Regions from separate parts of the Lactiplantibacillus sp. B652 genome, predicted to be linked through region 1. Evidence: predicted binding sites of a transcription regulator. Region 1 holds the regulator's gene; the other holds the start of a gene.
The links. Region 1 encodes HrcA, which represses chaperone genes, less so after heat shock. Its sites were predicted from a motif close to TTAGCACTCNNNNNNNNNGAGTGCTAA; they were not measured.
Positions count from the first base shown of each region.

Region 2: the regulator HrcA is predicted to act here: its motif matches at 2,431-2,457, upstream of groES (co-chaperone GroES).

Region 1 covers NZ_JAMSKY010000003.1:194,317-205,117, forward strand. The annotation lists gene truB (tRNA pseudouridine(55) synthase TruB) at 1-665, shown strand, start outside; gene ribF (riboflavin biosynthesis protein RibF) at 678-1,676, shown strand; gene budA (acetolactate decarboxylase) at 1,680-2,390, shown strand; gene hrcA (heat-inducible transcriptional repressor HrcA) at 2,822-3,865, shown strand; gene grpE (nucleotide exchange factor GrpE) at 3,886-4,494, shown strand; gene dnaK (molecular chaperone DnaK) at 4,535-6,403, shown strand; gene dnaJ (molecular chaperone DnaJ) at 6,505-7,647, shown strand; gene MZO40_RS05750 (serine hydrolase domain-containing protein) at 8,084-9,259, shown strand; gene MZO40_RS05755 (teichoic acid D-Ala incorporation-associated protein DltX) at 9,291-9,440, shown strand; gene dltA (D-alanine--poly(phosphoribitol) ligase subunit DltA) at 9,481-10,801, shown strand, end outside.
Region 2 covers NZ_JAMSKY010000010.1:52,071-62,871, reverse strand. The annotation lists gene MZO40_RS12390 (APC family permease) at 1-189, opposite strand, end outside; gene groL (chaperonin GroEL) at 441-2,066, opposite strand; gene groES (co-chaperone GroES) at 2,122-2,406, opposite strand; gene MZO40_RS12375 (CPBP family intramembrane glutamic endopeptidase) at 3,482-4,126, shown strand; gene MZO40_RS12370 (redox-sensing transcriptional repressor Rex) at 4,238-4,915, opposite strand; gene MZO40_RS12365 (ABC-F family ATP-binding cassette domain-containing protein) at 5,084-7,066, shown strand; gene tsaD (tRNA (adenosine(37)-N6)-threonylcarbamoyltransferase complex transferase subunit TsaD) at 7,288-8,334, opposite strand; gene rimI (ribosomal protein S18-alanine N-acetyltransferase) at 8,340-8,795, opposite strand; gene rimI (ribosomal protein S18-alanine N-acetyltransferase) at 8,788-9,366, opposite strand; gene tsaB (tRNA (adenosine(37)-N6)-threonylcarbamoyltransferase complex dimerization subunit type 1 TsaB) at 9,350-10,075, opposite strand; gene MZO40_RS12340 (phosphate/phosphite/phosphonate ABC transporter substrate-binding protein) at 10,353-10,801, shown strand, end outside.

The DNA of each region.
Region 1 (10,801 bases):
TCGCTCGTCAAGCTGTCGATGCCCCGTTTTCTGATGCCGCGATCGATGACGCACTCGCCCAAATGACGGGGGAGATCACGCAGATCCCGCCCATGTTTTCGGCGGTCAAAGTTAATGGACGGCGGCTCTATGATTATGCCCGGCATGGTGAGACAGTCGAACGGCCGCAACGGCACGTGACGATTACCAGCTTCAAACAACGCCAGCCCGCAACTTATGATTCAGAAGCCAAGACGCAGACGATTTATTTCACGGTCGCCTGCAGTAAAGGGACCTACGTCCGCACGTTAGCCGTTGATGTGGGCCGGGCACTCGGGGTTCCAGCCGTCATGAGTGACCTGACGCGCCTCAAGAGCGGCGGTTTTACCCTTGATGAAACGGTGACTTTTGAAGAAATTGCGGCGCATGCAGATGCCGGGACAGCTGGCGAATTGCTAGCACCTATCGACAAAGCACTCAGTCAATACCCACGGGTGACTTTGACTGATGAACAGTGGCAGCGCGTGAAGAACGGTGCCCCGATTTCAGCCGCTGAGGGGCAACAATCCGCACCAGATGCGAACACGATGGTTGCGTTAGTTTACCAAAACAGCCTAAAATGTCTATATAGTTATCGACCGGACGAACAGCGGTACAAGCCGTTTAAAATGTTTGCGGTCAATTAAGGAGTTTTTGTCATGCAGGTGATTAATTTAAAGTACCCCGTGGCGGCGAGCCAAATTCCCGCTGGGCCAATTGTCTTGGCGCTCGGCTTTTTTGACGGCGTTCACCGCGGACATCAACAAGTTGTCGCAACTGCGCGTCAAGCCGCCCAAACTCAGGGGGCCAAGCTCGCAGTGATGACGTTTGACCAGCATCCCTCGGTCGTTTTTCAGCACACGGATCCGCAACAGGTGCGATATTTGACCACGATCGACCAAAAGACCACGCTGATGGCTGAACTAGGCGTCGACATTTTATACGTGCTGCATTTTGATGCAACGGTCGGTGCCATGCCACCGCAAACGTTCGTTGACCAGCTGATTGTGGGGCTACACGCCACCACCGTCGTCGCAGGCTTTGATTACACGTATGGTCCGGCTGATATCGCGAATATGCAACGGCTCAACGACTATGGCCGCGACCGGTTTAACATTATCGAAGTGCCCAAAGCGGAATTGGATGCTGAAAAAATCAGCTCTACACGCATTCGACAGGCATTGGATGACGGCCAAATTGACGTCGCCAACCGTTTATTAGGCTATCAATATGAAACTGCCGGTGAGGTCGTCCATGGTGAAGCCCGTGGAAGGACGCTTGGATTTCCGACTGCCAACGTGGCGCATGATTCGAATACCAGAGTGCCGGGAATCGGCATTTATGCGACGATGGTCAAAACGGGCAGTCAATGGGTGATGGGGATGGCCTCAGTTGGGCGCAACGTCACGTTCGGCGATCATCGGCCGATTACCGTTGAAATTTATTTGCTCGATTTTCATGGTGACTTATACGGTCAGCATTTGACCGTTCGGTGGGGTCACCGAATGCGCGGGGAAATCAAATTTTCTGGCGCGGATGCGCTTGTCGAGCAGTTAAAACATGACGAACAAGCGACGCGTGATTATTACGACGCACACCCATTCCAAGCAACACCACGGTTACAAGTGACAGCACAATCAAATTCATTGGAGGCATAGATGATGGATACAAGCACAATTTTTCAACACGGCACACTCGGTTTACTCGTTCCTGGTTTATTTGATGGCACGATTACGGCTGGTGAACTCTTAACGCATGGAGACACGGGCATCGGGACGTTGGACGGGTTGAACGGAGAGGTCATTATTTTGGATGGCCATGCTTATCAGGCGCGTGAAGACGGTCAGATTCGCGAGATTGCGGCTGATGAGACCTTGCCATTTGCATCGGTGCACTTTGAAAAGCCAACGATCAGTGCACAACTTGCTGACCTGAAGCAAGCTGACTTTGAACAACAAGTGATTTGTGATTACCGGTTGACCAACGTCTTTGCTGCGATTCGTGTCGACGGGACGTTTGCTAAGGTCAAGACCCGGGTTGCGCCACGGCAGGAACCGCCTTACAAGACATTGGTTGAAGCAACGGCGACCCAACCAGAATTTACCGGTGAAAACGTCGATGGCACGATCATTGGCTACTATGCACCACACTTGTTCCAGGGTGCGACGGTAGGTGGCTTCCATTTGCACTTTCTCAGTGCTGACCACCAATTAGGCGGCCACTTACTGGGCTTTGAAATTGCGCAAGCGACGTTGAAAGTGCAACATTTTGCTGATTTCCACGTGCACTTGCCAATTGATAATGAAGCTTATCTACAAGAACAATTTGATAATGAAACGATCGACCACGCCATCAATAAAGCGGAACGCTAGATTAGTCAACGACGGCGCTTGGTTGCTTGGTTGGAATCAAGCTCAACTCTCGGAAATGAATCATTTCTGGGAGTTTTTTAGTTGGCGCTTTGTTTGAAGGTTGGCTTGCTAATTTAAAATTGCTGATAATGCTTGAACGACCGAGACAAGCGGTGCGTTTAAGACCGTCAACTCGGGACCGACAAACTAGCAAACACGATACAGGCATCCCGCTTGCATTGCCTAATTAAAGGGTGTATATTAGCACTCGAAGGTTAGGAGTGCTAAAGCTGATCAAGGTGAAGCCAGCCTTTACATGGCAATGGTTTCTGAAATGAAATCAGTGACATTCTTTTCCAGAAATACTTTGTCTTTCCTTGACTTTCGTCGGGGGGGTTGTTATATTAGTAATTGTGTTAGCACTCCATTAAGTTAAGTGCTAAAAAGAGGTGATGATCACGTTAACTGAACGACAAAGCCTAATTTTAACGGCAATTGTCCGTGACTATACCGAGGGCGGTAATCCAGTCGGCTCCAAAACGTTGGTTCAAGAACTACCGATGAAGGTCAGTTCGGCAACGATTCGTAATGAAATGGCGCATTTGGAAGACTTAGGGTTAATCGTCAAAACGCATTTGTCTTCAGGTCGGATTCCATCGATCAAAGGGTATCGCTACTATGTTGATCATATTTTGAAACCCGAAAAGGTTGATAGCCAAGACTTGAAGGTGATTCAACATTCGCTAGGTGGCGAGTTTCATAAGATTGATGAAATCGTGGCTCAGTCAGCGGATATTTTATCACAGCTCACGAGTTACACGACTTTTACGTTGCGACCAGAGTTAAAGGACAGTCGCTTAAGTGGATTTCGATTGGTGCCATTAGGTAATCACCAGGTCATGGCTATTCTGGTGACGAATAACGGTGATGTCGAGAACCAGACGTTTACGATTCCTAATGATATTTCGGGAGATGAGCTCGAGCCAGTCGTTCGCTTTATCGATGATCAACTGGTTGGCCTGCCGTTACAAGACGTCCTCCGTCAATTGAATCATGAGATTCCAATGAAGCTTGCACAGTACTTGCAAGATCCAGATGGGTTCTTAGATATCTTTGGCAGTGTGTTGTCCAAGGCAGCTTCTGAGCGCTTCTATGTTGGCGGTAAGTTGAATCTATTCAACTATACCGACCAGCAGAGCCCTAAGGAATTAAGGTCATTGTACTCGTTACTGGATCAAACGGATCGCTTAGCTAATGTGATTGGCCCACCTGGTCAGCACATTCAAGTGCGTATCGGTAATGAGATCACCAACGATTTGCTGAAGAACTACAGTTTAATCACGGCGACTTACGATGTTGATCAGCACGGTCAAGGGGTCATTGCACTGCTTGGACCGACTGCAATGCCGTACTCGCGGATGATTGGACTGATGGGCGCGTTCCAGCGTGAACTGGCCCGCAAATTATTAGATTACTACCGGTACTTTGACGAGTGACGGACAGGGAGATGAAAACATTGGCAAAAAAATCAACGCGTGCGACGTCTGAGGAGACTCAGTCGACGTCCACTGATTCAGCGACAACTTCAACTGCCAGTGAAACTGCAAAGGCAGCAACGAGTGCAACTGAGCAAGCCGAGCAAACTGCAAAAGCCACTCAAGTTGACCCACAAGCGCAGCAAATTGCTGATTTAAAAGCGCAGTTAACTGATAAAGACGATCAATTACTACGCGCACAGGCCGAAATCGTTAACATGCAAAACCGCAACAAGAAAGAACAAGCGGCGTTGCTCAAGTATGACGGTCAGGCTCTCGCAAAAGACGTTTTACCAGTTCTAGATAATCTGGAACGGGCGTTGGCAACTGAAGCGGACGATGAAGCGGCCCAACAGTTGAAGAAGGGTGTTGAGATGGTCTATGGTCATCTACAAGATGCTTTGAAGAAACACGGGGTCACTGAAGTTGCGGCTGCGGGTGAAAAGTTTGATCCGAACGTTCACCAAGCTGTTCAAACAGTGCCGGTCGATGATGATCACCCAGCTGATACTGTGGTTCAAGTCTTACAACGGGGTTACCTGTTAAAAGATCGGACCCTCCGTCCAGCGATGGTCGTTGTGGCACAATAAATCAAAAAATAAAATTAATTTAAAAGAGGTTTGTTAATTTATGGCAAGTAATAAAATTATCGGGATTGACCTCGGGACTACTAACTCTGCGGTAGCGGTTCTTGAAGGTACAGAACCTAAAATTATCACGACTCCTGAAGGTGGCCGGACGGTGCCATCAGTAGTTGCTTTCAAAGATGGCGAAACTCAAGTTGGTGAAGTTGCTAAGCGGCAAGCAATCACCAACCCAAATACGGTTGCTTCAATCAAGCGTCACATGGGTGAAGCAGGCTACAAAGTTTCTATCGAAGGTAAAGACTACACCCCACAACAAATTTCAGCGATGATCTTACAATACATCAAGAGCTTTGCTGAAGATTACCTTGGCGACACAGTTGAAAAAGCGGTCGTTACGGTACCTGCTTACTTTAACGATGCACAACGGCAAGCCACTAAGGATGCTGGTAAGATTGCCGGTTTAAACATTGAACGGATTATTAACGAACCAACTGCCGCTGCTTTGGCATATGGTTTGGATAAGACCGACAAAGATGAAAAAATCTTAGTTTATGACCTTGGTGGTGGGACCTTTGATGTCTCCATCTTGGAATTAGGCGATGGGGTCTTCGAAGTGTTATCAACGAATGGTGATACTCACCTTGGTGGTGACGACTTTGACCAAAAGATCATCGACTGGTTAATTGCCAACTTCAAAGCTGACAACGGTGTCGACTTGTCACAAGACAAGATGGCTTTACAACGGTTAAAGGATGCTGCTGAAAAAGCGAAAAAGGACCTCTCGGGGGTTTCTGAAGCACAAATCAGCTTACCATTCATTTCCGCTGGTGCCAGTGGCCCATTGCATTTGGAAACCACGCTAACGCGTGCCAAATTCAACGAATTGACTTCTGACTTGGTTGAAAAGACACGGATCCCAGTTGAAAATGCGTTGAAGGATGCTGATTTATCCGCTAGCGACTTAGACGTTGTTATCTTAAATGGTGGTTCTACTCGGATTCCAGCCGTTCAAGAAGCCGTTGAAAAGTGGACTGGCAAGGAATCTAACCACTCCATCAACCCTGACGAAGCGGTTGCTTTAGGTGCCGCAGTTCAAGGTGGTGTGATTACCGGTGATGTTAAGGACGTTGTTTTACTTGATGTAACGCCACTTTCACTTGGTATTGAAACCATGGGTGGGGTCTTCACTAAGTTGATCGATCGTAACACAACGATTCCAACTAGCAAGTCCCAAGTCTTCAGTACGGCAGCCGATAACCAACCAGCTGTTGACATTCATGTCTTACAAGGTGAACGGCCAATGGCAGCTGACAACAAGACACTCGGTCGGTTCCAATTAACGGATATTCCGGCTGCACCTCGTGGGGTTCCTCAAATCGAAGTTAAGTTCGATATTGATAAGAACGGTATCGTGAACGTTTCTGCTAAGGATATGGGTACGAACAAAGAACAAAAGATTACCATCAAGAGTTCATCGGGTCTTTCTGACGACGAAATCGATCAAATGGTCAAGGAAGCCAAGGAAAACGAAGATGCCGACAAGAAGCGTAAAGAAGAAGTTGACTTGAAGAACGAAGTTGACCAATTGATCTTTACGACTGACAAGACTTTGAAGGAACTTGAAGGTAAAGTTTCTGAAGACGAAGTTAAGAAGGCACAAGATGCTCGCGATGCTTTGAAGAAGGCACAAGACGATAACAACATTGACGAAATGAAGGCCAAGAAGGATGATTTGAACAAGATCGTTCAGGACTTATCCGTTAAGTTGTATCAACAAGCTCAAGAAGCTCAGGGTAGTCAAGCTGGTGCTGACGGCAGTGCCGCTGGTAACACAGATTCAGCCAAGAGCGGTGATGACAACACGGTTGACGGTGACTTTGAAGACTTGGATAAAGACAAGGACAAGAAGTAAAATCGTCAGAACAAAAGGCCAAGGCCACGTGGCTTTGGCCTTTTTAGTTCAAATATGCTAGTATTAATGAGACTTAATTTAAGGTTCATTAGGAGGTTACAATGGCAGAGCAAGACTTATATAAGGTTCTGGGTGTTGAAAAGGATGCCAGTCAGGACGAAATCAAGAAAGCGTATCGGAAGCTTTCGAAGAAGTATCATCCTGATTTGAACCATGAACCTGGCGCGGAAGAAAAATTCAAAGCAGTCAACGAAGCGTACGAAACACTCGGTGACGCCCAAAAACGGGCTCAGTATGATCAATTTGGGTCAACTGGTGGCCAACAAGGCTTCGGCGGTGGTGCCGGTGGTTTTGGTGGTCAAGACTTTGGCGGCTTCGGTGGCGGTGGCTTCGAAGATATTTTCAGTTCGTTTTTCGGTGGCGGCGCTGGTGGCTCACGGCGAGCTAATCCAGCTGGTCCGCAACAGGGACGCGACTTACAATATGAGATGTCACTGAAGTTTGAAGATGCCATCTTCGGTAAGAAGACCACGATCACTTATAATCGCGAAGAACAATGTAAGACTTGTGAAGGTACCGGTGCTAAGCCAGGGACTTCGCCAGTAACTTGTTCGAAGTGTCATGGTGCTGGGTACATTCAAGTTCAGACGAATACCCCACTTGGTCGGATGATGAGCCAACAAGTCTGTGACGTTTGTCATGGGACTGGTAAGGAAATCAAGGACAAGTGTGCCACTTGTGGTGGGACTGGCCATACTGAACAAAGCCATTCCATCAAAGTGACGGTCCCAGCCGGGGTTGAAGAAGGCCAACAGATGCGTCTTCAAAACCAAGGTGAAGCCGGGACAAACGGTGGTCCATACGGGGATCTGTTCATCATCTTTAGAGTTGAACCTAGCAAGGATTTTGAACGGGATGGCGCGACCATCTACTTCAAGTTGCCAATCGACTTTGTTCAAGCGGCCTTGGGTGATGAAGTTCAAGTCAAGACGGTTCACGGGGACGTTAAGTTGAAGATTCCGGCTGGAACTCAGACGGGAACGACTTTCCGGCTTCGTGGCAAGGGTGCCCCACGTCTACGTGGTAATGGGAACGGTGACGAACGGGTCACGGTCAACATTGAAACGCCTAGCCATTTGAACAAAGGCCAAAAAGAAGCGTTGAAGAGCTTCGCCAAAGCCAGCGGTAAAACGGTCGCTGGTAACGGCAAGAGTTCACTCTTCGATAAGTTACGTGGTGTTTAACGCCAGTCAATTCATTCCAGAATCGTACAAGTAGCAGTCGATCATCTTTCATGAAAATGAAAGGTGACCGACTGCTTTTTTTCGTGGCCTTGTAAAGTGAGACCACTCTGTTTATTAACTAACTTTTCAGTAGCGCGGTTTTTGCTCAAACGGTTACATTATCCTGTCATCTCGTGAATCGTGAGTGCTAGAATTAGTCAAGGAGGTGAAGTAATACGTCGTTAACGTGTGGGGGCCTAACGTTGATGTTACAAAACCGTTACAAATATGTCATGTTCAGACACGCAAATGCAGGTTTTTGTTCTTTTTGAGGTATCGCCCGTACAAGCACCTGTTCGGTTGGTACACTGATATTTGAACTTAGCGTCCTATTAGCAAATAGCGCTAATATCACCAATCAGTTCGTAATTGATAGCTAATGGGGAGGTTCATCATTGTGAAGCGAAGCAAACTTTTAGTCACAGTTTTGCTTGGACTGCTGATTGTTGGTGCTGGGGGTGGCTACTATGTCTATCATACCGAGCGACAGGCCGCAATTGCTAAGAAACAACAAACCAAAAAGGCGCGTAACAAAAAAGCAGCCTTGAAAGACAGTATCTTGAGTCAGAAGGTTAATCAGATCTCGTTTTCAAACAACCAGGATACGAATCAACAGATTACTAAAATACTCAATCTAAGCCATTTTGTTGGTTCAGCCTTGGTCGTCAAGAACGACCACGTCATTTACCAACGGGCTTTTGGTTACGCGAACAAAGCGAAAAACGAACGTAATCAAGTCGATTCTAAGTATCAGATTTTATCGATTCAAAAATCGATGACGGCCGTTGGTATTATGCAGCTCGTCAAAGCGGGGAAAATTAAGTTGACTGACCCGATTTCGATGTACTATCCAACACTCAAGCATGGTCGTCAAACGACGATTCGGCAGATGTTGGATATGACCACGGGATTTCGACTTAAGAACGGGTCAAAGGAGTACTTGCCGGAGAATAAAGTCATTGATTACGCGAAACATAATGTCTACTATTATCCGGACAAGAATGGCATCTCGAATTACTCATCGGTCAATTTCTTACTGTTGGCGGGTATTATTCGTCAAGTCACGGGGGAAAGTTATCAACATTTCTTCACGGAACGGTTTATTGATAAGTTGGACTTACAATCGACTGGTTTTCTGATTCATGGTCAGGGCCAACATGCCACGACCGGATACCGCGGACCGGCTGATCAAACGGTTCCAGATTATCAAGAAACAATGCCAGAAACTAAGGCACAGATGGCCAATGAGTTAGGCACAGGACAAGTTTATATGAGCGTTCACGACTTATTTACGGTCGAAAGCGCGATTTTGAAAGGAAAATTGCTTCCTAAAAAGGATGTGGCAATTTTACACACCCGGACTGCAACTGGTGAATATGGTGGCGGGGTTTATAACATTAGCAATGGGATCCGGTCGCACGGACTGGGCTATGGTTATGAATCGAGCGTCTTCTTGTCACCGGATGGCAAGACTGGGGTCGTCTTAATGAGCAATTATTATCGGAAAGCTGCACCAATTCAGCCTGCAGCCAATAAAATTTTTGCCGATTTAATGAATGGTAGTATCAAATAACGTATTTCGTGATATTAGGGGAGGTGAAAGCATGTTTGCAAAGTTGAAAGCTTGGTTTCAACGGCCGGTTGTTCAATTCATTGCACTTACAGTCTTCTATTTTGCTGTCATGCTTGCCTTGGTTTATCTGTATGGGTATAGCGGAATCAACCAAGCGAAATTTATTTACAACGAATTTTAATTAGGTACCGTAACAGTATTGTTTGGGGGGAGTTTTAATTATGATTAAGAATATCATTACAACCATCGATGATTATGCACGGACACAACCCGACAAAGTGGTCTATGACGTGCAGGGGACCACACACACGTATGCTGAACTAAAGGCATACTCTGATGCTCTGGCGGCGCATCTTGATACGCTAGATTTACCAGCTAAGGATCCAATCATTGTCTTTGGTGGTCAGACTTTTGAAATGATTGCGACCTTCCTGGGCGTGGTCAAATCCGGCCGGGCGTATATTCCAATCGATACGCATTCACCAAATGAACGGCTCACGATGATTAATGAGATTGCCAAACCAGCAGCCGTCATTGCGGTGGTCGATTTACCAACGGGGGTTGGGACGACACCGGTGATTACGCCAGACCAATTGGACGCGATCTTCGCAACGCCGGTCGATTATCAGGCGAACCACGTCGTTAGTGGCGATGATAATTACTACATTATCTTTACGTCCGGAACGACGGGGATGCCGAAAGGGGTTCAGATCAGTCACGACAATCTGGTCAGCTACGTGGATTGGATGTTAAGCGACGACTTTGGGTTACCAGACCAACCGAATTCCTTATCACAACCACCGTATTCCTTTGACTTGTCAGTGATGGATGTCTATCCAACATTGGCTTTAGGGGGCACGTTATACGCGTTGCCAAAAGCCGTGACTGATGACTTCAAACAGTTATTTGCCGCGCTACCAACGTTGCCGATCAATGTCTGGGTCTCAACGCCTTCCTTCATGGATATCTGCTTGTTGGAACCACAGTTTAACGCCGAGAATTTACCAAGTTTGACGCACTTCTTATTCTGTGGTGAGGAATTGACCCACAAGACAGCGGCGGCCTTAAAGAAGCGGTTCCCAGATGCCCGGATTTTTAACACTTATGGGCCAACGGAAACCTGTGTCGCCGTCACCCAAATCGAAATCACCGACCAAGCACTCGCCAAGTACGACCGGTTACCAATTGGTTATGCGAAGGCAGATACGCAGATGTTGGTCGTTGATGATAATGGCGAGCCAGTACCAAACGGAACGGAAGGTGAGCTGATTATTGCCGGGCCATCCGTTTCTAAGGGATATTTGAACAATCCTGAGAAGACGGCCAAAGCGTTCTTTGAATTGGACGGGCAACGCGCTTACCATTCTGGTGATATTGGCACGATGGACGCGGATGGGCTATTCCGTTACCGCGGTCGGGTCGATTTTCAGATTAAAATGCACGGTTACCGGATCGAATTAGAAGAAGTCGACCACTTCTTAGCACAACAACGTCACATCAAACAAGCTGTGGCCGTACCAAAATATGATAAAGAGCACAAAG
Region 2 (10,801 bases), on a different contig from region 1:
TTGATACATCAAAGCAGCCGCTGAAAGTGTAATTAAGACCGTCGTAATCTGTTCAGTACCGTAAGCCACTGATGATAGCGCATCTGACGACAGCAGCGCCAGGGCCTTGAACTTAGTGAGCGCTTGCCCACCCTCGTCCATGGTTTTTAACGGTTTCCCAATAACTAACCGTTTTAAATAACGCCACATGATAATAACTCCTTTATGTCCAAAATAATTATCCCAAGTAAGCTAAGTCAAAGTAGATTCTACTACTTTAGCTTGATTAATACTACCAGTTAAAACTACCGGGCACGACCAGGTACCCCTGTTTTGCGTTAACGACTAATCCTACCGCTCCATTATGGATAAATCAATACCCATATTTTAGTTGATTTGCACCCCAACAGCATTAAAAAAGCACTTACTCAGCCGAGTAAGTGCTTAATGTTACGATTTGTTTACATCATACCGCCCATACCTGGGTTTGGTGCGGCTGGTGCAGCGGGTGCATTTTCTTCAGGTTTTTCAGCAACAACGGCTTCAGTCGTTAAGAGTAAGGCTGAAACAGATGCGGCATTTTGTAAAGCAGAACGTGTAACCTTAGTAGGATCCACGATACCAGCTTCAATCATGTCGACCCATTCGTCAGTCGCAGCGTTGAAACCAACACCTGGCTTTTGTTCCTTCATCTTTTCAACGATAACGGAGCCTTCCAAACCAGCGTTTTCAGCGATTTGACGAACTGGTTCTTCCAAAGCACGTTTGACAATGTTGATCCCAGTTTGAACGTCACCAGTTTCCTTCAATGCAGCAACGTCTTTGATGACATTGATCAAGGCAGTACCACCACCGGCAACAAAGCCTTCTTCAACAGCGGCCCGAGTGGCGTTCAAAGCATCTTCGATCCGGTACTTGCGTTCTTTCAATTCAGTTTCAGTAGCGGCACCGACACGAACAACGGCAACCCCACCGGCTAATTTAGCTAAACGTTCTTGTAACTTTTCTTTGTCAAAGTCAGAAGTCGTTTCGCTGATTTGGTTACGGATGAATTCAACCCGTTCGGAGATGGCGTCCTTAGAACCCGCACCTTCAACGATGGTCGTGTTGTCCTTAGTAACCGTTACTTTGTTCGCTTGACCTAATTGATCGATCGTCGTATCTTTCAATTCAAGGCCAAGATCGTCAGTGATAACCGTTCCGCCAGTTAAGATAGCGATATCTTGTAATTGTTCCTTACGCCGATCACCAAAACCGGGTGCCTTAACAGCGACAACGTTAAACGTCCCACGCATCTTGTTCAATACTAAGGTTGGTAAAGCTTCGCCAGAAATGTCATCAGCAATGATCAACAATGGCTTGCCTTGTTCAACGATGGATTGTAACAATGGTAAGATATCTTGAATGTTTGAAATCTTCTTATCTGTGATTAAGATATAAGGGTTGTCCAAGTCGGCTTCCATCTTATCATTATCAGTAACCATGTATTGTGATAAGTAGCCGCGGTCGAATTGCATCCCTTCAACAACGTCCAAGCTCGTATCAACACCACGGGATTCTTCAATCGTGATGACACCATCATGACCAACTTTTTCCATGGCTTCAGCAATTAACTTACCAGTTTCTTCACTTGCTGATGAAACAGAAGCGATTTGCGCAATATCTTCTTGCGTCTTAACTTCGTGTGCCATCGCGTGTAATGAGTCAACAGCCGTCTTAGTAGCTTCTTCAATCCCACGACGAATGCCAACAGGGTTAGCACCGGCCGTAACGTTCTTCATACCTTCCGTTACGATGGATTGCGTCAAAACAGTCGCAGTGGTCGTCCCATCACCGGCGATGTCATTAGTCTTTGAAGCAACTTCAGAAACTAACTTGGCACCCATGTTTTCAAAGTGGTCATCTAATTCGATGGCTTTGGCAATGGTAACCCCATCATTAGTAATGGTTGGTGAACCATATGATTGTTCCAATACGACGTTGCGACCCTTAGGCCCTAACGTTGACTTAACTGTGTTAGCTAATTGGTCGACACCTTTTAGCATAGCTGAACGTGCATCTTCAGAGAACTTTAATTCTTTAGCCATTATCCTTATTCACCTCATGAATTTAGTTTATTTTAAATTGCGTCCTTTAAATGGATTAGTCTTCGATTGCAACGATATCTTTTTCGTGCAATACCAAGTACTTATCACCTTGGTACTTCACTTCAGTACCGGCATACTTGTCAAATAAGACTTGATCGCCGACCTTCACGCTGGGGTCAACTTTTGTCCCGTTATCTAAAACACGACCGTCATTGACGGCAACAACCTTGCCGCTTTGGGGCTTTTCCTTAGCGTTATTGGCGATAACAATACCACCAATGGTTTGTTCTTCTTCTTCTTGTTGTTGCAAGATAACGCGATCTCCTAATGGTTTTAACACGTGAATCCCTCCATTTATTCTTTTTTAGCACTCCTGAACCTCAAGTGCTAATTACATTGTCAACTATATCATTTTAATTTGAGATTGCAAGTGATTTGTCAATTATTAGTCAAAGAATGTCAAATCGACTATAATGGGTATTATCGTGTTAATATGTGTTGTGCTTGTTATTATTTTGTATTCATGATAATTAAAATGTGCCAGTTGGTGGATTCCTGTTCGTCAGCCGATGCGCGTCCGATTCCGACCTCCGGGGCTGGCTGACAACGCTGGAACAGGGCGGACATCGATTTGAGCATTGTCAGCCAGCCCCTCCGGTCGGGAAACCGCTCGAATGACGGATGAACGCCCAGCTATCTTGGTACAATTGACCACTGGATATTAAGTGACCGGCCCTTCAGGCAAACTTTTTGATCAGTATTGATGCTGTTTTATGGCATTTTAGTACTGATCAGATTACTTGGATATGATTCACTAATTTCAACGGACACTAGTTTTGAATTTAGTCGATAAAATAGCCTTTGTTTATAATTCGAAACTTTGCTATCTCAAACGACTAAAGAAGATTCTGACAAGCTAAGTGAAGCTGTTTGTCAGGAACCTTAAAGCATTGGTAAAAAGTATTGCTATATGTTGGAGTCGGTCTGACAGTTAAAGTCAAAATGGCCCTGTACCAGGGAATCAACGACTAATCCAACAAAATGTTGGGGCCGCACATGTCTGCCTTTCGAATACCATCCCCGGCTGGAAGGTGTTTCTGACAATGCTCAGCGATGAAATTCCACTTAGCAAGCGTTGTGTGCTTGGTTAGTGGAAGACCAGTATTTAAGACGTGGTTTGTCGGCTTAAATCTGTGTCCATCGCGTTCCAGCGTTGTCAGAAATACCTTCCAGCCGGCGTAGGAAGCATCCACAACAGCAGGTTTACGCAAATTCGCACTGTTTCCAGCGGGTCTCAGCTGGCGGGCTTGAACTCAGAAAACACCATGATTTAATCATGATTCATGATAAATTAACGAACACAATGCGTGTGTTAATGAAAAAATCAAACAAACTTTCAAAAAGGACGTGAGCTGATGGTTAATCGCCGCCAATCAATCTTAATTCTGATTATTTATTTTATTGTTTATGCGCTACCAAGCGTCTTAGTGGCCGCCTTTCATCAACTGGGGTCCCAAGTCTTCTTGATTCAAACGGTCGACTACTTGGTCGGCGCACTGTTATTGCTGTGGCTAGCACGCCGAATGACAGCCAAAAACGCCGTTGAGCAGCAGCGCAGTAACTGGCTGGTCGCCATCCTATGGGGCCTGATTGGGCTCGTCCTAGTCATTGTCGGCCAAGTCCTGATTCTTAAAATAACTGCGATGTTGGGGCAATCGACGGCTTCCAACAATACGTCGACCCTACTCACCGTTGGGCAACAATACCCGGTATTTTTCTTAGCCATTATCGTGGGTGCCCCAATTATGGAAGAAATCGTCTTCCGCAAGGTCATCTTTGGCAACTTGAGTGCGGTGACCGGCAAAATCGGGGCCGCCTTGATTTCGAGCTTTCTCTTCAGCCTCGCCCACGCAGATGGTCATCTAATTCTCTACGCCTTCGTTGGATTGCTGTTCTGCTGGCTCTATCAACATACCGGCCGAATTCAGACTTCGATGACGTCTCATATTTTGATGAACGCTGCGGTCGTAGTACCGACGCTCTTGACTGCACTTCATTAGATTGCGTCGCTTATTCGTTCGTGGCATTAATTTAGACGTTCAAAAAAGCTTCTCCGAAAATTTATTTCAGAGAAGCTTTTTGGTATCATAATCTTGAGATGCATGCGCAGACTAATCTTCATCTTCGTCTGGTTCATCTTGACCGTTGTCACCCAATTGTTGACCATAATGTTCAATAAAGTAAATTAAGGTCTGTAATTCATTGGTTAAATCAACGTTTTGAACCCGCACTGTTTCTGGAACTGAGATCCGCAATGGGGTAAAGTTCATGATGCCTTTAACATTCGCATCAACTAACTCATCGGTAATCTTTTGAACAACCGTTGTTGGCACCGTTAAGATGGCAATTTCAATCTGTTGTTCGATCAATTGCTTTTTGAGTTCCGTCATTGGATAGACGGGAACCCCACTCTGGACCGTATTTGCAATGGCTTCATTAACATCAAAAGCCGCTGAGATCCGGACATTACTATTTTTATGGAAATTAAAATTCAACAGGGCGTGGCCTAAATTACCGACCCCAATCAGCGCGACGTTGGTTAGCGTGTCCTGATTTAGAATTTTTTTGAAAAATGCCAGCAGCGTTTCAACATCGTATCCATACCCGCGTTTACCGAGGGCCCCAAAATACGAAAAATCACGCCGAATCGTTGCTGAATCTACTTTAACCGCCTCGGACAATTCAGTTGACGATACCCGTTTCTTATCTGCGTCTAGTAAAATATTCAAATAGCGATAATAAATTGGTAATCGTTTTGCCGTTGCCCGTGGAATCTTTGTCTCTGCCATTCGGACGTTTCCTCCCAATCAAAAGTTTGTGAATTTGCTGACACTATTCTAGCATAACCTGTGACTTTGTGAAATAATAATTACTTATTATTCCGAATAATTGGGTCGAACCGTAACAATATGCTACAATTATCTCACGAATCAAATGTGAAAGGAGCTTAATAAAGCGTGATTTTACTACAAGTACAGCAAGTTATGCGGCGTTTTGGCGCCGATGTCTTGTTCGATAACGTACAAATGGACATCCAAGAACACGCCCGCGTTGCCTTAGTCGGCCGCAACGGTGCTGGTAAATCAACCTTACTTAAAATGATTGCCGGCGAGACCGTGCCTGACGAAGGCCAAATATCGATGCGCAAGGGTCTAACGATCGGTTACTTAGCTCAAGACCAAGGATTGGATAGTCAAAATACGATCTGGGAAGAAATGAGCAGCGTGTTTGCTGAACTACACGCCATTGAAAAGCGGATGCATGCGCTTGAAAATCAGCTCAGCGACCCCGCCATCATGAACGATGACCAGGCCTACCAACAAACCTTAAAAACTTACGACCAAGTTCAGACAGAATTTCAACAGAAAAATGGCTATGGCTACCAGGCCGAAATCCGTGGTGTCCTACACGGTTTTCAGTTCGATGCCGATGTTTATGACAAGTCGGTCACCGAACTTTCCGGTGGACAAAAAACTCAACTGGCCTTAGCAAAGCTACTACTAGAAAAGCGCGATTTACTGATTCTGGACGAACCGACCAACCACTTGGACGTTGAAACGTTGACGTGGCTGGAAAGTTACTTACAATCCTATGCTGGTGCCCTACTGATTGTCAGCCATGACCGCTACTTCCTAGACCGCGTCGTCAATGAAGTGTACGACCTGTCACATCACGAAATGGTACACTATACCGGGAACTACGACCAGTTTGTGCAAGAAAAGGCCGCTCGGATTCAAGCTCAGTGGAAACATTACGAAAAGCAACAAGCCGAGATTAGCAAGCTTGAAGACTTTGTCAACCGGAATATCGTGCGGGCATCGACGACCAAACGAGCTCAAGCGCGGCGGAAACAGTTGGCCAAGATGGACCGGATCGACCGTCCTGATAGTGATGAAAAAACGGCCCACTTCGGTTTTCACGCTGCGAAGCAAAGCGGCAACATCGTTTTGACCGTCAAGGATGCCGCAGTCGGTTACGACGGGCATATTCTGTCGGAACCGGATAACTTAAACGTTAAGAAGCACGAAGCCATTGCCATCGTGGGTCCAAACGGAATCGGTAAGTCGACTTTTCTCAAGAGTATCCTCGGCCAGATTCCGTTCATCAAAGGCCAGGCCGTCTTCGGTACCGGCGTTGTCACGGGCTACTATGACCAAGAGCAACGCAACTTAAATGACAAAAAGACCGTCTTAAGTGAACTCTGGGACGAACATCCCACCACGCCTGAAAAGGATATTCGGACGATTTTGGGAAGTTTCCTCTTCACGGGTGCCGATGTCGACAAACCGGTTCACGCCCTATCTGGTGGTGAACGGGCGCGGCTATTGCTGACGAAACTCGCGATGCAAAACGATAACTTTTTGATTTTGGACGAACCGACCAATCACTTGGATATTGATAGTCGCGAAGTGTTAGAAGTGGCCCTCAATGATTTTGATGGTACCCTCCTCTTCGTTTCTCATGACCGCTACTTCATCAACCAAGTGGCAACCAGCGTCGTGGAAGTCTCACCGGAAGGAACCGAGCTCTTCCTTGGCGATTACGATTATTATATTGATAAAAAACAGGAACAAGCTGAAATGGCAGCCGCCGCAGCTAGTCAGGCCGCTGAATCAGCAGCTAGCGCTAATGCAGCAGAGCCAAGTTCTGCTGAAAACGCTGCACCCCGCTCAAAGGGCCAGCAAGATTATCAAGCTAGCAAGCAACAGCAACGTGAAAAGCGTAAATTGGAACGAACCGTGGCAGCGCTGGAAGAACAAATGACCACGCTCGATGAGCAAGCCACTAAAATCCAAACTGAAATGGCCCAGCCTGAAGTTTCAGCGGATGTTGGCCGCTTAACAGATCTACAAAAAGAGCTGGATAAAATCAGCGCGCAACAAGAGCAAGTTGAAACTGAATGGACTGAACAAGCTGAGGCTCTGGAAGCCTTTGATTAGGCCGGTTTTATAGCTTTCTCACTAAAATTCGGTTATCCCAGAAGTCAAAATAGTCGCCACAAGTCTTTCCATTGTGGAAGCTTGCGGCGACTATTTTAGTTTGGCACAAATCAGCAGCATTGTAACAGTGATCAGTTTTCGTTTACGGCTATCCTGTTTCAACAGAACCAACTAAAAAATTGGCAGTCGTCCTTAATTTGGACTGACTGCCAATTTTTGATTTATTTCAACATTCCTGGCATCCAGTCAAACTCCAGACTGGGGTCAGCATTGAGGGTCGCATCACCGAATTGGTGGTGTTGATATTGCACATAGCCGGCTGCACCAATCATTGCACCGTTGTCACCACAGAGTTTCAATGGCGCCAAAATGAGTTTGGTGTCTGGAAACGCCGCTGGCAAATCGCGTTGGAGACGTTCACGTAAGCCGCGATTGGCCGCAACGCCCCCCGCCAAGACGAGTTGTTTGACTGGGTATTGCTTCAAGACCCGCAACGTCTTGCTCATCAAAACGTCGACAACACTGGCTTGAAAACTAGCAGCCAAATCGTTTTTATCAAGCGTTTCACCAATCTGGTCAGTATGATGAACTGTATTGATGAAGGCACTCTTCAGCCCGCTAAAGCTGAAATCGTAGTTATCTTCATCAATCATTGCCCGGGGGAAGTTGAAGGTATCGTGACCTTGATGGGCCATCTCATCAATAACTTTCCCCGCTGGATAAGGAACACCCAGCACACGACCTATTTTATCGTAAGCTTCTCCAGCCGCATCGTCTCGCGTCTCACCAATGATTTCAAATTGACCATCCGCCTGCATGTAAACCAGTTCGGTATGGCCGCCAGACACGAGCAGTGCCATTAACGGGAATTCGAACGGTTCCACAAACCGGGCCGCGTAGATATGGCCGGCCATATGGTTAACTGGAATCAATGGTAAATGGTGAGCGTAAGCGACTGTCTTGGCTGCATTAACGCCTACTAATAAGGCCCCGACAAGTCCTGGGCCATAGGTTACAGCAACGGCATCCAAATCGTCGTAGCCCACGTGTGCTTCTTCCAAAGCTGCTTCAATACAAATCGTAATTTGTTCAATATGATGACGGCTGGCAACTTCGGGAACGACGCCGCCAAACCGCTTATGACTATTAATCTGCGTTGCAATCACGTTTGATAAGATCTCGTGGCCGTCCTTGATGACCGCCACACTCGTCTCATCACAACTAGATTCAAACGCTAATATCAAGTTTTGTTTTTCCACGGTTCCCATCCTTTTTAATCGATAATTTTTCGCATGATCCACGCATCTTCATCGGGATCCTGATAGTAGGCCTTGCGCGTGGCGAGCTGTTCAAAGCCCACTTGTTGATACAAGCGCTGCGCAGCAATATTATGTGCGCGCACTTCTAAAAATACCGTGCCGGCTGACAATTGCGCTAAGCATTGCGTTAACAACCACCGGGCGTGCCCTTGACGCTGATACGCCGGGTCGATCGCAATATTCGTAATCTCCGTCTCATCGAGCACCGTCGAACGGCTGATGAAGCCAACGAACGCCCCCTGCCATCGCAATAACGCGTAATGGGCAGTTGATAGCGCCACATCACTGGCAAAAGTCGCCTGTCGCCACGGCGAACCCTGGGCGTACGCCTTGGTCGCTAGTTGGTAACAAATCTGAGCAACCTGTTCAGCCGGCAAGTCAGACGCCGTCACCAACTGCCGTTCAGTCATTGGCCGCAACCGGAATTCGATACGTCATATCGATGGCATCTTCGTGGTCGCCAAAATAGTAGCGCTTTTTAATGCCAGTCTTTTCAAAACCGAGGTCCTGATAGAGTTGCTGCGCCGTCGTATTACTGTAACGAACTTCTAACGTGACGGTTTGATAATTTAGTTTCCGAGCACGTTTCATCATCACTTGCATCATAAAATGCCCAAGGCCGCGACCTTGTACGTCCGGATGAACGGCAATATTAGTGATATGGGCATCTTGCCGCCGGTCATCGAAGACACAGCCACAAAATGCAACGAGTCGGTCTTCATGGCGCATCACAATATAAAAACGACCACTTTGCCGTCGTAACTCGGTCTTAAACGCATTCTCGTCCCACGGCGTTTGCCCGGCATACACCGCTCGTTCAATCGCCAACATTTCAGGCACATCCGTAATTAACGCGCGTGACACATAGTAGTTCGTCGCACCAACTTGGACGATATGATTTTGGATGGCGAGGACGCGTTGACGTCGTTGATTGCCACCAGTTCTGATTTTCTGAAAGTACTCCTTAAATTTTTTCAACATAGGGCGCATGTTCCTTTTCTGGGTGCTTGGCTTGCCAATCACGTTCGGCTTGCGTTAACCGCAAGTAGTTCGGCACAAAATTATGAATTTCACTGACAGGGGTCATCGTCCGGCCCATCAAGCCCAAAACGGCTGCTTGTGGCAGATCAAATTGCGGTTGAGCCCGGACAAACTGGGTCGTTAACTGTTGCTGTAATGGCGCAGCGTATTTATCCACGTCACTACCAATAAAGATAATCGGTTCATTATAAGCCGCTAATTGTTCCCCCCAGGCTGCAACACTCACATGTTGGTCGGCGATGATGTTCACTGGGCGCTGGTTTTCAATGCGATAGAGTCCGGCAAAGACGTTGTCACGCCGCGCATCAAATAGTGGCGCAACGAGTTGTCCTTCCGTAACGACATTGCCAGCCAACACAGCGAGACTTGAAACGCCGACTAACGCCTTGTTTAATGTAAAGGCCAGCGTCTTTGCAGTCGTAACGCCAATTCGCAATCCCGTGTAGGACCCCGGTCCGGCCGCCACGACGACCCGCTCGAGTTCTTCTGGCTTTACCTTAGCTTGGGCCATCGCCTGTTCGATGATTGGTAATAATGTACTACTATGATTTCGGCCAACGTTCGTGGTCGTTGTGGCCAAAATCTGGGTATCGTCTAGTACGGCGACACTTAAGGGCCGATTTGAAGTATCAATCGCCAACAACTTCATAATATTAAAACTCCTCATTTTGAATTACTTCACATATCTTATCATAATTTGCTTACTTTTAAAGCTTTACGGGTGCAACCAACCAATTCAATTTTCAAACAATTGATGACTCACCTCGATAGTTTCCTGTCATCCTTACCAATTGTTAAATTGTAAGCACAATGTAAATATCATTTACATAACTTATACATATACTTCACGTATCCTTGTCAACACATTTACAATACCTTGTTATGCTACACAAGTAACTAAAATTACTTGGAGGTAATTGGAAACTATGTCAAAAGTAAGTAAGTCTTTATTAGGTCTTTCGTTCATTTCAGTTTTAGGTTTGGGTCTTGCAGGTTGTGCCAGCGGAACCAGCGCACAATCCGGTAGCGACAGTTCGGATAAGAGCAAAACGATTACGGTCGTCTTCTATCCAAACGAATCGGCCAAGAGTTTTGCCGGCTCACGGACAGCAATCAAGAAAGCTGTTGAAAAAGCCACGGGCAAGACGGTCAAGCTACAAACGACCACGGATTACAACGTTGCGATTCAAGCGATTGCTTCAGGTAAAGCCCAAGTCGCTTACATGGGGGCCAACGGTTATATCCAAGCACATCACAAGAGCAAGGACGTTGTGCCATTCGCCGCACAATCTGATGCTAAGGGGACGTTGAAAGACGCAACCTATAACTCATACTTAATGGTACAACAAAAAGACGCCAAAAAGTATGAAGAAAA